3 regions of the Flavobacterium sp. 9 genome follow, and region 2 is predicted to be linked to each of the others. Evidence: riboswitches for the same ligand, from Rfam matches in the RefSeq annotation. Region 2 holds a riboswitch; each other region holds the start of a gene.
The links. A riboswitch is a leader RNA that binds a small molecule or an ion and turns the genes downstream of it on or off. The one in region 2 is predicted to bind cobalamin.

Region 1 (5,860 bases), 1.6 Mb from region 2:
ATAACAAACCCAAATATTGTCGTTTTTGCTGCTGATCACGGTATTGCAAATCATGGCGTCAGTGCATATCCGCAAGATGTGACGCGACAAATGGTTGGTAATTTTCTGGAAGGTGGCGCTGCAATAAATGTGTTTTGTAATCAAAATAATATTCAATTATCAATTGTAGACGCTGGCGTTAATTATGATTTCCCTACAAATGCTAATCTTATTCACGCTAAAATTGCAAAAGGAACTCAATCCTTTTTGCATATTCCGGCAATGAGCGAAACTGAATTGCAATTGTGTTTCGAAAAAGGGAAATCAATCGTTACGAATATTGCAAAAACAGGTTCGAACTGCATTGGTTTTGGCGAAATGGGAATTGGAAATACTTCTACAGCGTCTGTTTTAATGAGCCTGTTAACTGGTTTTTCTATCGAAGAATGCGTCGGAAAAGGAACTGGTGTTGAAGATAAGAAATTACTTCAGAAACAAGATTTACTAAAAAAAGCAATTGAAAATTATTCCGGTCAAGCCGAATTAAAACAGCAATTGGCTTATTTTGGTGGTTTTGAAATTATTCAAATGGCAAGCGGAATGTTAACGGCTTTTGAAAACAAAATGCTTATTTTGGTAGACGGTTTTATTTGTAGTGTTGCTTTTTTAATCGCTTCAAAAATAAATCCTGATATTCATAAAAATGCTGTTTTCTGTCATTGTTCTGCTGAAAAAGCGCATCAAAAACTATTAAATTATTTAAATGCAAAACCTATTTTAAACCTCGATTTGCGTCTTGGCGAAGGAACGGGTTGTGCTGTTGCTTTCCCAATTTTAAAATCGGCTGAAGCTTTTTTGAATGAAATGGCAAGTTTTGAAAGCGCTGGAGTTAGCAGGAAATAGAAAAATCCAATATCAATGGCAAATTTCAATATCAATTAAAAAAATAAAAAATCAATTTCTTAAATGAAAAAAGAACTACATATCTTCTTTACCTGTTTAATGTTTTACACCAGAATTCCATGTCCAAAAAACATTGATCACAATCCTGATTATTTGAATAAAGCAACCCGATATTTCCCTTTCATTGGTTGGATTGTTGGAGGTATTTCTTTTTTAGCATTCTATCTTTTTTCACTTTTTTTATCTACCGAAACAGCTGTAATCTTAGCTATTATTGCTTCGATATTGACAACCGGAGCTTTTCATGAAGATGGATTTGCTGATGTTTGTGATGGTTTTGGCGGAGGCTGGACCAAAGAAAAAATTCTAATGATTATGAAAGACAGCGCCATTGGTGCTTATGGAGCAATTGGTTTAGTTTTGCTCTTTTTATTGAAGTTCAAATTGCTTTCAGAATCTATTTTGCTATTCGATGGTAAAAACTCTTATCTTCTTATTCTCCTTTTATTTGTTTCTGCTCACGCTTTGAGTCGTTTGGCTGCAATTTCAATTATTTTCACGCATGAATATTCTCGTGATGATGCTTCGAGTAAAAGCAAACCAATTGCTAAAAAACATACTTGGAAAGAAATTTCAGGATCATTTTTCTTCGGATTACTTCCGTTGTTGGTTTTCTCTTATTTTCAATATAAATTTCTCTTGGCTTTAATTCCGGTTTTTATAATGCGTTATTTTTTAGCCCGATATTTCCAGAATTGGATTGATGGCTACACAGGAGATTGCCTTGGCGCAACGCAGCAGGTTTGTGAGGTTGTTTATTATTTAAGTATTCTATTGGTATGGAAATTTATCTAGTTCGTCACACTGAAACTGTTTGTGAAAAAGGCATTTGTTACGGACAATCTGATGTAGATCTGGCAGAACCTTTTGATTTAGTTTTTGAAAACATTCTTTCGCAATTACCTTCAGAAGCTATTATTTTCTCAAGTCCTTTAAAACGTTGTGTTATTCTGGCTGAATATATCGAGAAGAATATCAAAACTATTTCTTTTGAAAAAGAAGAGCGTTTAATGGAAATGAATTTTGGCGATTGGGAATTGAAAAACTGGGATAATATTCCACAAGAAGAACTTAATCCCTGGATGGAAGATTTTGTCAATATTAAGGTTTCGAATGGAGAATCTTTTGTTGAATTACATCAAAGAGTTGGAGATTTCTTATCTGATTTAATTTCAAAAAAAATAACAAATCCTATTATTCTTGTAGTGCATGCCGGCGTTATACGAAGTATTTTATGTCATCAAACTTCATTGCCTCTAAAAGATGCTTTCAACAACAAGGTAGACTTTGGTCAAGTAATAAAAATAGTACTTTAAACACCATTTTGTTTAGAATTTGTTTTAAAAAGTGAAACAAATTTGAAAATTCGATAATTTTAACTTTATCTTTGCACGAAATTAAGGTTGTGTTCATTTTTAACACATTAAAAGGGAATCAAGTAATAATTCTTGAGCTGTACCCGCAACTGTAAGCTTTGTTCTGAAAAGAATGCTTGTTGTAACTACAAAACCACTGCTCGCCCCGGCGAATGGGAAGGTAAACAACAAGACGCAAGCCAGGAGACCTGCCTTTGTAACGAATATCGAGCTCTCGGGAAAAAGAGTTTAGAAATTATGACTTTAAAAAAACGGTTTGCTTTTTGTTTATTGCTGTTGTGCCAAATTATTTCGGCGCAGAACGACTCTATTACCAAATTGAAAGAAGTCGTAGTTTCTGACGCAAATCTTAAAAAATACTCCAATTCACAATCCGTTTTAAAGCTTAATGATTCTGTCATTAATAAAAATGAGGCTTTATTAACGGATCTTTTAAACTTTAATTCCACTATTTATTTTAAAGAATACGGCCGTGGAATGCTTTCTACAGTCTCTTTTAGAGGAACTACTGCATCACAAACCGCAGTAATCTGGAACGGAATTAATATCAATTCTCAGATGAACGGAAGTACTGATTTCAATACTATTTCTGGCTCTGATTATAATTCGATAAGTGTAAAAGCTGGTGGCGGAAGTGTTATTTATGGAAGCGGAGCCGTTGGAGGAACTGTACATTTAAACAACGATTTGGCATTTTATAGTCGGTTTGAGACTAATTTAAAACTTGATTACGGAAGTTTCAATACTATTGGAATCAATTTTAAAACTAATATTTCGAATGAAAAATGGAGCGCGCAAATTGGCTTTTCAAAAAATAGTTCGACAAATGATTACAAATACATCCATAAATACAACTGGAAAGGCGAACAACGCTGGAATCAAAACGGTCAGTATGATATAATAACTATGAGCGCAAATGTTGGTTACAAATTTGACGCAAAAAATAGTTTGAAATTATACACTCAAACTTCTAATACAGATAGAAACACTTCTTTAGTATCTGAAACGGAAACTAAAACCAGATATGTAAATGGTTTTAACCGAAACTTATTAGAATATGACGGCGATTATGGAAAGTTTACCACTAATCTGAAAGCAGCATATATATTCGAAAACTATCAATATTATCCTGATAATGCGATTAATTTTTTCACTTATGGAAAAACAGAAAGCTTTATCACAAAAGCAGATTTAGGATATAAAATTTCTAAATCAACACAAATAAACGGAGTTCTGGATTACAACAGAACTAAAGGTTACGGAACTGGTTTTGGAGATCACGTTAGAGAAATTAGTTCGGCTGCTTTATTGGTTAAACAAGATGTTTCGACAGATTGGAAAAATGAATTCGGAATTAGAAAAGAGTTTACAGACAATTATCAATCTCCTCTCCTATTTTCTTTAGGATCTTCGTATCAATTTAGCAAATTGTATAATCTGAAATTGAATTTATCACGAAATTTCAGAATCCCGACTTTTAATGATTTGTACTGGGAACAAGGCGGAAATCCAAATTTAAAACCTGAAAGTTCTTATCAGGCAGAAATTGGTAATGTTTTCACTTTCAAAAATATATCATTGACTCAAACCTTTTATTACATGAAAATAAAAGATTTATTGCAATGGATTCCGGGAAGCAACGGTATTTGGTCTCCACAAAATACGGATAAAGTAAATAGTTATGGTGCTGAAACATTATTAAGCTGGAAAAAACAGTTTGGTAAAAACATCTTTGCCGCAAATGCCACTTATGCTTATACGGCTTCAAAAAATGATGAAACCAAAAAGCAGCTTTTCTATGTTCCGTTAAATAAAGTAACTGGATCTGTTTCTTATTCCAGAAATAGAATTTCAGCTTATTATCAATTTATGTTTAATGGTTTTGTTTATACAACCGAAAATAATGACCCGAAGGATATAATAAATGATTATAATGTTTCGAATATCGGAATTGACTATGATTTTAAATTTCTCGACACTTTCAAACTTGGTTTTCAAGTATTAAATCTTTTCAATAAAGAATATGAAAGTTTGGAATACAGACCTCAGCCAGGTCGCAATTTTAATATGTATTTAACCCTAAAATTTTAATATAATGAAGTTTAGCAAATTATTTTTAGTAGCACTTAGTGTTTCGCTATTTGTTTCGTGTTCAAACGATGATAACAATAATGATAATGATACTCCAAAAGGAGTTTATGACAATGGTTTTTTTATCTTAAATGAAGGAACTACAAAAGGTACTGTTTCATTTTCGACTGATGATTTGACTTCTTCTACCAAAGATGTTTACGCTGCTGCAAATGGAACTGATGTACTTGGGAAATATGTTCAAAATATATTTTTTAGTGGCGACAACGCTTATATTATTTCCGGTGGAGCCAACAATATTACAGTAGTTAACCGTTACACTTTTAAATTAATTACTAAGATCGAAACTGGTTTAAAAAACCCAAGATACGGAGTTGTAAAAGATGGTAAAGCGTATGTTACGAATGCAAATACGTATTCATACGAAAATGCTGCAACAGGAGATACAGATGATTATGTTGCCATAATTAATCTTACAACTAATACTTATGAGTCAAAAATCGACTTGAACACAACCGCTAACAGAGTGGTTTTGAAAGATGGAAAATTATATATCACAGATTCTTACAGTGATAAATTATCGATTGTTGATATTGCGACAAAAAAACTGGATGCTCCTGTACAAATTGGTAAAACCGGTGATTGTATTGAAGAAGAAAACGGAATTCTTTACATCTTAAAAGGTGGTTATGAAAATATCAGCGGACTTGTAAAAGTAAAAATAACAGACAAAACATTTACTGAATTTGCTTTTCCTGACAACTTAAAAGAAGCAGGATTTATGGATGTTAATGACAGTAAAATTTACTATACAGTAGGAAGTGCTGTTTATGTAATAAACACTAATGCTACGGCTCCATCTACAACACCACTTTTAACTTCTGCAGCAACTAATATATATGGATTTGCAGTTAAAAACAATCGTATTTATGTTGCGCAAGGAAACTTTAAGACAGATGGTACAGCTTACATTTATAATTTAACCGGTGCATTACAAAAAGAAGTAACTACCGGTATAGGAAGTAACGGTTTTTACTTTAACGATTAATATTTTTTAGAATTAGTTTTTGGATTTTACCAAAAAAGGGCTTTCATTTCTGAAAGCCTTTTTTTATATCTCGTCCTGAAATAAGTTGGCATAAAATCAACCTATTTTATGGAATTACGCTTCTTTAAGAACACTTTTCTTTTTAAAGTATAAGGCAATAAAAGCCAAAATAAAACAAACCAAACCTATAATTATCATGTTCCAAATAGGTTTTGTTGTTTGCGAAAAAGTTCCGTTTTCGATAATTAATATTCTAAAAGCTTTCAAAAAATGTGTTAGCGGAATCACATTTGAAATCAACTGAACTCCTTGTGGCATTTGACTTAATGGCCAGGTAAAACCGCTCAGGATAAAACTGGGAGTTGCGATAACCATTAAAATTTCTGTCGCTTTTAATTGACTT
Region 2 (5,860 bases):
TCATATGGCTTTGGATAAATTTTACGGAACTTCAGATAAGCTAAAAGAGTTTATTGATTTATGTCATGAAAATGGAATTGCGGTGATTCTTGACGTTGCTTTAAATCACGCTTTTGGTCGTAATCCTATGGTTAGAATGTGGATGAATGATCCTGATGGAGACGGTTTTGGTTCGCCAACAGCTGAGAATCCTTATTTTAATACCGTTGCAAAACATACTTATAGTGTTGGAGAAGATTTTAATCACCAATCACTAAAAACACAAAATTATGTAGATCGTGTAATCAAACAATGGATTGAAGAATACAAAATTGATGGTTTCCGTTGGGATTTAACCAAAGGATTTACACAAGCTTGTACAGCATCAGACGAAGCTTGTACGAACAGATATCAGCAAGACAGAGTAGATATCTTAAAGAAATATGCTGATTATTCCTGGAGTCTTGATCCTACACATTATACCATTTTTGAACATTTAGGAACTGATGCCGAAGAGAAAGAATGGGCAAATTACAGAGTTACAGAAACGCCTAGTAAGGGAGTTATGATGTGGGGAAAAATGACAAATCAATACAATCAATTGTCAATGGGATACGCAACTGATAGCGATATTTCCAGAATGGCAAGTGCTAGTCGTGGTTTTACTGCAAACAGATTAATGGGATATGCAGAAAGTCATGACGAAGAGCGTTTGATGTATAAAAATGTTCAATACGGAGCTACAAGCGGATCTTATAACGTGAAAACATTAAATACAGCTTTATCAAGAATGTCTGCAATTGGTGCCGTTTCGTTATTAGTTCCTGGTCCAAAAATGATTTGGCATTTTGGAGAACTAGGTTGGGACAGTTCTATTTTTACTTGTAATAATAACACCGTAAATACAGATAATGATGCTGCTGCCGGAGATTGTAAATTAGATACAAAACCACAACCTCAATGGGTTAATAATTGGTTAGGAAACACGAATAGAAGCAAGATTTATAATGATTGGGCAAAAATGATTAATCTTAAAACTACAGAACCTGTATTTTTAGGAACTCCAACTATTTCAAGTCCAAATTCATTAAGTATCAATATCAAAATCAAGAATGATAATCTGACTTCGGCACAATTAAAAGACGTTGTGATCTTGGCTAATTTTGATCTTACGGCAAAAAATATTGCGACAGGTTTTCCATATGCAGGAACTTGGGTTAACTTAATGGATAACACAACTATTGTCGTTACGGATGTAAATGCAACTATAAGTATTCCAGCTGGAGAATATAGAATTTACGGTAACAAACAAGCGAATTTAGCAATTGAAGATTTCGAAAAAGGAAATTTAGTTAGTCTGTATCCAAATCCGGTTGCGAACTACTTTACTTTAGATATTGCAACAACCAAAGTTCAGGTTTATGCAATTTCAGGTCAATTGGTAAAAAGCTTTGCAACACATGGAAATTTAGATTTTCAGTTTGGAGTAAGCGATTTGAAAACAGGAATATATATTGTAAAAGCTTTTGACGAGAACGATAATGTTCGAGTAGCAAAGTTTATTAAAAAATAACTTTTAGAGTATAATCTGTATAGTCTGAAAAGTCTAATGTTTGGTTTTGTTTAGTAATTAAAAAGGGTTGTCTGGAAACAGACAACCCTTTTGAGTTAAAGTGTATTTTAACTTATTTCTTTTTGTGATTGTACTCGCCAATTACAGCAAAATAGCCAAAAGTTCCTAATCCTAAAACAATTAACGGAGTAAGAATAAAAAGAATAATGATGCCAAATACCAGGTCATCTTGTTTGTCTGAGAGTAATTTTGGTAACCCAAATTCAAAAATGCAAAAGTAAGTCGCGGCAATTGCGAGGAGTATCCATAAAACACCTAAAATTTGCTTAATCGTATTCATATTGTATATAGTATTAAAGGTGATTCGTTTTATTTTTATTATCGATATAAATCATTCCAATTACAAAGCAAACAGAAGCTATAATGATTGGATACCAAAGTCCTTCGAGATAAAATTCTGGTTTTCCGGCGTCTTTTGCATGTGTTACAAAATAGGTTGAAATCGCAGGAAGTAAACCTCCAAAAATTCCGTTTCCAACGTGATAAGGCAATGACATTGATGTATATCTGATTTTTGCCGGGAACATTTCTACCAAAAAAGCAGCAATTGGTCCGTAAACCATCGTAACAAAAAGCACCTGAATAAAAACCAGTAAAATCAAAGTCCATTCATCATTTGAATTAATATTTATTGACGTGCTAACCTGAGCTTCTTTTTTATTTACTACATACGATCTTTTTTCGATTAAGGATGTTCCGTCTGTAAATTCTTTTTTAATAGTGACAATCGAATCGTTGCTTTTTGTGATTTCTGTCGTTTGCTTTGTTTTTTCTATGATTTCAGTTTTGTAACTGACATCAGTTGTATTGTACATCATTTTATAGATAGGTCTGTAAAAGAAAATGGCAAGCAACATTCCGCCCATCATAATATATTTGCGTCCTACTTTGTCGCTCAGCCATCCAAAAACTATAAAAAACGGCGTTCCAATTAAAAGTGCAATTCCCAATAATCCATCAACTTGAGACGAATCTATATTCATTACAGTTTTCATGAAACTCATAGCATAAAATTGTCCTGTGTACCAAACAACGCCTTGTCCCATTGTAGCGCCAAACAACGCGAGTAATACAAATTTAAGATTGTATCGATTTCCAAAACTTTCTTTTAGCGGATTTGTGCTCGTTTTTCCTTCTTTTTTTGCTTTGGCGAAGACAGGAGATTCATCCATGTTTTTCCGAATCAAATACGAGACACCAACCATTGCAATAGAAACCCAAAACGGAACACGCCATCCCCAGGAATCAAAAGCTTCGGCAGAAAGAATATTTTTAGTAGCGAGAATAACCATTAATGAAATAAAAAGACCAACTGTAGCGGTGGTTTGAATCCAGGAAGTCCAATATCCTTTTTGTCCAACCGGAGCATGTTCTGCAACATAAGTAGCTGCGCCGCCATATTCGCCACCAAGAGCAAGTCCTTGTAATAAACGTAGAATTAAAACGAGTAAAGGTGCAAGAAAACCAATAGTTTCATAACTGGGAATACAACCAATTAAAAATGTAGAGCCTCCCATTAATAATAAAGTTGCCATAAAAGTATATTTCCGACCAATAATATCACCAAGTCTTCCAAAAAATAATGCTCCAAAAGGACGGACTACAAATCCTGCAGCAAAAGTGGCTAACGTAGATAAAAAAGCCGCAGTTGGATTGTCGCTTGGAAAGAATTTAGTGGAAATTACAACAGCTAAACTTCCAAAAATATAGAAATCGTACCATTCAATCATCGTTCCCATTGACGAGGCTGAAATTACTTTCCAAATGCCTTTTGTAGAATTTTTACTCATAAAATATTTTGTGTTTTTGATAATTAATTGAATAATTAAGTAACATTTTACGAATATATGAGATATTTTTTTATTTGTTCAATACTTTTTTAACAAAATTAGTTCACTTATTGACTTTGTTTTTCTTCTATCAGTAAATGCCTAATAATTCGAAATAAATTATAGATTGAAGATTATAGTGAGGGCTTCTAAATATAAAGAAGTGTTGTTTTCTTAAGAAAGAAAACACTAGTTTTGCAGAACAATTTTAAAACAGAAAATGGTTGTCATATTGAATAAATATTGACATTAAAAGGGAATTTGGTGTAACTCCAAAACTGTCCCGCAGCTGTAAGCTCATTAACTGAAACCCTTTAATACGTCACTTTTCATTTTTTGAAAGGGAAGGCTGGGTGTAGGGAGCAAGTCAGAAGACCTGCCATTTTTATAGTAATAAATAGCTTTCGGGGATTGAAGCTTGAATTAAAACCAATACTTTTTCACTCTATGTGATAATGGTATTGTTTGGTTATTCTATTCTCGTAAGCCATAAAAAGAGTTTATGAGATTTTTTTTCTGCAAATATGATATCGTAAAAACAATTTCCTGTTGGGTGTTTTTCTTTTCGATACATACTTTTTCTTCATTAAAAAAATCATTAAAACGTATCGTTGTACAAGATGTTTTGCTTTTTAAATAAAGGCAGACAGAAGCTTATTTTATAAAGCTTTTGCTGAAGATAAATTGTACATCGATTTAAAGATTTAAGTAATATAATTTTAAATATTTAATGATGAAAAACCAATTTTTTTCCAAGCAGTTAATTGCAATTGCTTCTTTAATGATCCTAACAGTTTCGTGTAATAATGATGACAATTTTACAGCTCCTCCAGCAATAAAAGGTCAGCAACAATTAAAAGACACTTTAACTATAGGAAAAGTACTAAAATTAAGTTCAAAATTAACAGATAGAAACAATGTTTCTTTCGAATGGGCCGTAGACGGAAAAGTTGTAGGATCTGATTCTACTTATGTTTTCAAACCAGAAACAAGAGGTGATTTTAAAGTTACAATGACGGCAAAAAATGATGGAGGAAAAACGTCTCTAACCTATAATCTTCTTGCATTAGGAGCTTATGAAAACGGTTTTTTCATGATCAACGAAGGTTGGTATGGACACGGAACAGGAACAGTTGGGTTTTATAGATATGATACAAAAAAAATCGAAGACAGTGTTTTTGTAAAAGCAAATCCAGGTAAAGATTTAAAACCGGAATCGTCTACATTAGAATTCGGAACGATCTTTAATAAAAAACTATACTTAGTTTCTAAAGTTGGCGGACCTGTTGTTGTTACAGATGCTTATACACTTAAAGAAGAAAAAAGAATTCCGGCTCAAGGCGGAAACGACTGGCGTGCGTTAGTTGGTATTGATCAAAATCAAGCATTATTGACTTCTGGGAATGGTATCTATAAGCTTAATCTAAATACAATGGCATTAAACGGACAAGTTGCTGGTGTTACAGGTCAGGTTGGAGATATTGTTAAAGTGGGTAATTATGTTTTTGCATTATCTGCTTCACAAGGAGTTATTGTTCTTAATGCTTCAACATTTGCAGTTGTAAAAACGATTCCGGCTATGGTTCTAGGATTTGCCGTTACCGATGATAAAAAAGTTTGGGCAGCGGGAGGCACAAACCTTATAAGTATAGATTCAAGTACGCTTGCAGTAACAGAAATTCCGTTAGGTTTTCAAGCTTATGGAAGCTGGGGAGCATGGCATCCGGGATCTATTACAGCAGCCAAAAACAATGTTTTTATTGCTAAAAACGGAAGTTGGAGTGGTGGTAAACAAGTTTATAAATATACTGGTACGGCTGCATCTTTGGCAACACCTTTTATTACTTTGACACAATCTAATATATTATATGGTTCAGGAATTGGTTACGATCGTCTGAAAAATACTTTGGTTGTAAATACAGTAAATGAAGGATTTGGAGCAAATTTCGCAATAAATAATCTTTACTTATTCAATGCTGATTCTGGTGTTAAAACAGAAACGGTAAGTTTCTCAGGATATTATTTCCCTGCAGTTTCTGTATTTCAACAATAATTTTTTTATTTCTTAACCGCAAAGCGCGCTAAGATTTACGCAAAGGTTCGCAAAGTTTAATTTATGACTTTGCGAACCTTTTTGCATATAATATTGTAACATAGCCCGAGGTTTCAACCTTGGGATACAAAATATATGCGATCATATACTGCGTCCCAAGGTTGAAACCTTGGGCTATGTTTTAAATACGGTTATCATTTTAGGGATTAAAACTTAGCGAATCTTTGCGGTTAAATAGATCAAGAGGAAATATTGTGGAGAAATATATAACCACAAAGAACACAAAGATTTTTTAAGGTAGAGGTTTTATAAAAACACAAAGTTCGCAAAGCGTTGTGTTGATCTAGCTTTGCGAACTTTGTGTTT
Region 3 (5,860 bases), 2.0 Mb from region 2:
CTTGCTGGAAGCAAAGAACTTGAAGCTGCTTTTAGAACCGGAGAAATCAAAATGGCCATTATATTTCCGGAAGGATTCAACAATCAATTATTACATCAGAATAAAGCCCAGATTCAGGTTATTGCAGATGCTTCAGATCCAAATAATGCGACAACATTAACCAATTATGTATCATCGATAATAAGCGATTATCAGGCACAAATGAACGAGAATGTGCCGGTTCCTTATCAAATCAAGCCCGAAGTAAAAATGTTGTATAATCCGCAGTTAAAAGGCGCTCCAAATTTTGTTCCCGGTGTTATGGCTTTGGTTTTGATGCTTGTTTGCGTGATGATGACGGCAATTTCGATCGTGAAAGAAAAAGAAACAGGAACGATGGAAATTCTTTTGGTTTCGCCCTTTAAACCTCTTATGGTAATACTCTCAAAAGCAGTTCCGTATCTTTTGCTTTCAATGATAAATGTGATTTCTATTTTATTATTGAGTGTTTTTGTACTCGATCTTCCTATTGCGGGGAATATTTTCTTGCTTTTTGCCGAAAGTACTTTGTTTATTATCACTTGTTTAACGCTTGGAATATTTATTTCGGTGAAAACAGATTCACAGCAAACCGCAATGTTGATTTCGTTACTAGGAATGCTTTTACCAACGTTGCTTTTCAGCGGATTTATGTTTCCAATAGAAAATATGCCAGTCCCTTTGCAATGGTTTTCCAATATAGTGCCTTCAAAATGGTATTATATTATCGTAAAAGGTATTATAATCAAAGGATTAGGGTTTTCATTTGTATGGAAAGAGACGCTGATTCTATTTGGAATCACGGTTTTCTTATTGATAATTAGCCTTAAAAGCTTTAAAATACGTTTGTAATGAGAATTATAAAATTTTTGCTTGTCAAAGAATTTAAACAAATATTTCGTAATCGCGCAATATTGGCCGTTATAATGGTAATGCCGGTTATGCAGCTTATTATTTTACCGCTTGCTGCGAATTATGAAATCAAAAACATCAATCTGGCAGTTGTAGACAATGATCGATCTGATTATTCGAGAGATTTGACCAATAAAGTTGTTGCGTCAGGATATTTTAAACTTCGCAGTTACAACGATTCTTATAAACAAGCTTTTACTCAGGTCGAAGAAGATCGCGCCGATTTAATTCTGGAAATTCCACATGGATTTGAACAAGATTTGATACGCGAAAATCATCAACAGCTTTTTATTGGCGTAAATGCCATAAACGGAACAAAAGCGGGATTAGGCGCGGGATATATTGCCGACATTATAAGAGATTATAATAGTAATCTAAGCCTAAAAAATAACCCAAAAGGAAGTTTTAATCCAATTCCTCAAATAGAAATTGCGTCGTCAAATTGGTACAATCCGCATTTGAATTACAGATTGTATATGGTTCCGGGAATATTGGCGATTTTGGTAACGCTTGTTGGAGGATTTTTGTCGGCATTAAATATTGTAAAAGAAAAAGAAGCCGGAACAATCGAACAAATCAATGTTTCGCCCGTCAAAAAATATCACTTTATATTAGGAAAACTGATTCCGTTTTGGATTCTGGGCAATGTTGTATTTACCTTAGGATTATTGGTTGGATGGCTGTTTTATGGAATAATTCCGTTAGGAAATCTATTGGTTTTATACGCTTTTGTATGCGTTTATTTATTGGCGATTTTGGGTTTTGGTTTACTGATTTCAACCATTTGCGAAACGCAGCAACAAGCGATGCTTATTATGTTTTTCTTTGTCATGATATTTGTTTTAATGGGCGGTTTATTTACGCCAATTGATAGCATGCCGGATTGGGCAAAAACGGTTTCGAAATTTAATCCCATAAGTTATTTTATTGATGTTATGCGAATGGTAATCATCAAAGGAAGCGGTTTTAGGGATATTTCAAAACATATTCTGATTATAATAGGTTTTGCAATTGTATTGAATTTGGCTGCAATTCTTAATTACCGAAAAACATCTTAAAATAAAGTAAGTCAGTTTGATAAAATATTGATTTTTATTTGGTTAGTTGATTTAAAATTAAGTATTTATTCTTTATTTGGATCACTATAAATGAATTAAATTTGATTCGAAGATTAATCTCGCAAAGACGCAAAGTTTTGGTCATTTTGATTTCTATGATAAAATTATTTTTTAGGAGCTAATCCCGCTATCCGTTTCAATCTTTTGTGGCTCCCGAAGCCTCGGGACCGCCACAAAAGGATTTTCACTTCTATCGGGGCTAGGACAATCATTTTCATAATAGTATTCTCGTCTAGTTTGTCATTTCGAGGAACGAGAAATCTCCACAAGTAGCTCGACAAAGATTGGTGACTTTGATTACGGAGTTACTTGTGGAGATTTCTCGTTCCTCGAAATGACAAAATCTTTGCGATTTTATGTCTTTACAAGAAATTTGGTCACTATAATATGTGTTTAATTAATTACTTCTAATAATCTAGTTTTATTTTTAAAGCATTAACTTTTAGATGTATAGACTTCTATTTTCTGTTTTTTTTAAGAAATTAGATATTAACTGATGTGTTTATGTATCTTTGCGCTCGCAATGGTTTAGCTATTCTTTTCGAGTTTAGCTGACGAAGAGGGAATCAGGTGCAAATCCTGAACAAGCCCGTTACTGTAAATTCCATGCAACATTTTGACTGATTCAATCGCTTTTTAAGCCTTTGAAATCGAATCTTTTGCCACTGCATTTTTTCTAAATGTGGGAAGGCTGATCAAAATGGGAATAAGTCAGGAGACCTGCCAATGCTTATAATTTCAAACTCTCGTGGACCAGAGTTTTGAGACAAACACAAATATCAAACTAACATTTGATTTCGATTTTACCGTTAACAACTATTTAGTTAAATAGAGTATTTTTTATGCACTTATGTGAACATAGGCGTTTGCGTCTAATACATAGTGGATTGTTTGTATTTGCATGGATTTTATTTTTGAATCCGATGTATGGACAAGATAATCCTCTGAAAAATAATAAGGAGTCAGATTCTTTAAAGAAACATCAATTGAATGAGGTTATTGTAACCACAAGCAAGCGTGAATTTAAGGTAGAATCTCCTATGCCTGTCCAAATATTGTCAGGAAAACAGCTTGAAAAACTAAATAGTCTTTCTGTTGCAGATGCTGTGCGTTATTTTTCGGGTGTGCAACTAAAAGATTATGGCGGAATTGGCGGTTTAAAAACTATAAATGTCAGAAGTTTAGGAAGTGCTCATACAGCAGTTTTTTATGACGGAATGAGTGTTGGAAATGCGCAAAACGGACAAGTAGATCTCGGAAAATATTCACTGGATAATATCGAAGCCATTGAATTGTATAATGGACAAAAATCTACTATTTTTCAGCCTGCACGAGGTTTTTTCTCTTCGAATACGCTTTTCTTAAAAACAAAAATTCCTGATTTCTCTTCTGGAAAAACCACAAAAATAAGAGTTGGCGTAAAAACGGGTTCGTTTGGACTTTTTAATCCTTCTTTTCTATATCAACAAAAATTATCGTCTAATTTCTCTCTTACAGCAAGTACAGAATGGCTTAAAGCCGATGGAAAATATAAGTACAGATACCAAAAGACGAATGGTTATGATACAACGGCTGTCAGGCAAAATGGCGATATCACGGCTTTAAGAAGTGAATTGGCATTACAGGCAAAAGTTGGAACTACGGGTCAGGCTACATTAAAAGCTTATTATTATGATTCTGAACGTGGACTTCCGGGAGCGATTTTAGCCAATAAATATGAATATGTACAGCGGCAATGGGACAGAAATTTCTTTGTTCATGGTTCTTTTCAAAATTCATTTTCGAAGAATTACGAACTGCTTGCCAATATAAAATTCAGCAGAGATTATAATCGGTACATTGATCCTGATTATAAAACATTGCAAGGCGCGCTGGATAATAAATATTATCAAAATGAATTTTATGCTTCTGTTGTAAATCAATATACGATCAAGGAATGGTGGAAAGTTTCTTTGGCAACAGATTTTTCGATCAATACACTTACTGCTAATTTATACCGATTTCCATATCCAACCAGATATTCTTATTTGGGCGCATTATCTACAGAAATGCATTGGTCAAGACTTGATATTCAGGCAAATTTGTTAGGCGCATATGTCGACGAACAGGTTAAATATTATCAGCAAGGAGATAGTCAGCACGTTTTTTGTCCGGTTGTATCCGCTTCTTATCAACCTTTTGATACTAAAAAATTCAGGGTTAGAGCATTTTATAAAGAATCTTTCAGAATGCCAACTTTCAATGATTTGTATTATACTTTTATCGGAAACAGCTCTTTAAAACCTGAATTTACTACGCAATATGATTTTGGTTCCACTTATATTATTGAGCCGAAAAAGTTTCTGCAATCGGCTTCCTTTCAGGCAGATGTATATTATAATCACGTAAAAGACAAAATTGTTGCGATGCCATCTGCCAATTTATTTCGATGGACGATGATGAATCTTGGGGAAGTTGATATCACAGGTTTTGAATTGAATACCAATTTTGTATTCCGTTTTCCGGAAGAAATATTTCTGGATTTGGGCTTGAGTTATACGTATCAAAAAGCAATTGATGTTACGCCAAAAGGCACAACTTACGGAGATCAGATTCCGTACACGCCAATGAACAGCGGAACAGCAACTTCGTCTATAAGCTGGAAAAACTGGCAGTTGAACTACAGCTTTATTTATACCGGAGAACGATACAGTCAGAAAGCCAATATTCCTGTAAATTATGTAAAACCTTGGTATACCAGCGATATGGCTTTGATTTGGGATGGAAAATTCCTGAAACTTCCAACAAAAGTAGGAGCGGAGGTCAACAATATATTCAATCAATATTATGATGTGGTTTTAAATTTTCCGATGCCAGGGAGAAATTATCGCCTGAGTATGTCAGTAAATTTTTAATGTAAAAGATACTAATAATTAAATTTTCTATTATGAAAACAAACTTCAAGTTTTTGATTCTATTGGTTTTAATAGCGATGAGTTTTCAAGCGTGTCAGCAAGATGATCCTATTATCCCAGAAGAGGTAGTTGTTTTGCCTCCGGAAACGGTTACAAGCGTCGACGGATTTTATCTCCTTAACGAAGGAAATATGAATATGAACAAATCGTCATTAGACTATTATGACTATCAGTCCGGGACTTACAGACGAAATGTTTATGGTCAGGCAAATCCGGAAGCGACTTTAGGCTTGGGAGATGTGGGAAATGATATTGGTATTTACGGATCAAAAGTTTATGCTGTGATCAATAACTCAAATAAGATCGAAGTTATGGATGCTGCAACAACTAAACGTATTAAAGTTATTGATGTAAAAAACTGCCGTTATGTAACTTTTGCAAACGGAAAAGCCTACGCAAGTGCTTACGATGGCGAAGTACAATTGGGAGAAAATTCGCCAAATGGTTTTGTTGCCGAAATCGATACGACATCACTTAAGATTACAAGAACGGTAAAAGTAGGACGTCAGCCTGAGGAAATGGCGATTGTTGGTGACAAATTATACATCGCAAATTCCGGCGGATATAGTCCGCCAAATTATGAAAGAACAGTTTCTGTAATTGACTTAAAAACCTTTACAAAAATCAAAGATATTGATGTTGCAATTAACCTTCACAGACTGGAAGCAGATGCTGACGGAGATATTTATGTAAGTTCTCGTGGTGATTATTACAATATTCCTTCAAAACTTTTTGTAATCGATACAAAAACAGATAAAGTAAAGAAAACCTTTGATATTGCTTGTGCTAATCTTTCTATCGTTGGCGATAAAGGTTACATAATTGGATCAGAATTTAGTTATGTCACTTTCAAATGGA

Region 1: it holds a riboswitch for cobalamin, as region 2 does, so the genes downstream of both, CLU81_RS07780 (TonB-dependent siderophore receptor) here and CLU81_RS14820 (DUF5074 domain-containing protein) in region 2, are expected to answer to the same signal.
Region 3: it holds a riboswitch for cobalamin, as region 2 does, so the genes downstream of both, CLU81_RS23220 (TonB-dependent siderophore receptor) here and CLU81_RS14820 (DUF5074 domain-containing protein) in region 2, are expected to answer to the same signal.

The regions. Positions count from the first base shown of each region.
Region 1 is NZ_PEEU01000001.1:1,998,017-2,003,876, forward strand. It holds gene cobT (nicotinate-nucleotide--dimethylbenzimidazole phosphoribosyltransferase) at 1-882, shown strand, start outside; gene CLU81_RS07770 (adenosylcobinamide-GDP ribazoletransferase) at 946-1,737, shown strand; gene cobC (alpha-ribazole phosphatase) at 1,722-2,258, shown strand; cobalamin riboswitch at 2,326-2,529, shown strand; gene CLU81_RS07780 (TonB-dependent siderophore receptor) at 2,556-4,409, shown strand; gene CLU81_RS07785 (YncE family protein) at 4,414-5,457, shown strand; gene CLU81_RS07790 (ABC transporter permease) at 5,572-5,860, opposite strand, start outside.
Region 2 is NZ_PEEU01000001.1:3,584,564-3,590,423, forward strand. It holds gene CLU81_RS14805 (alpha-amylase family glycosyl hydrolase) at 1-1,552, shown strand, start outside; gene CLU81_RS14810 (DUF6814 family protein) at 1,665-1,892, opposite strand; gene CLU81_RS14815 (MFS transporter) at 1,906-3,402, opposite strand; cobalamin riboswitch at 3,646-3,840, shown strand; gene CLU81_RS14820 (DUF5074 domain-containing protein) at 4,175-5,494, shown strand.
Region 3 is NZ_PEEU01000001.1:5,547,627-5,553,486, forward strand. It holds gene CLU81_RS23210 (ABC transporter permease) at 1-870, shown strand, start outside; gene CLU81_RS23215 (ABC transporter permease) at 870-1,988, shown strand; cobalamin riboswitch at 2,556-2,791, shown strand; gene CLU81_RS23220 (TonB-dependent siderophore receptor) at 2,936-4,942, shown strand; gene CLU81_RS23225 (YncE family protein) at 4,975-5,860, shown strand, end outside.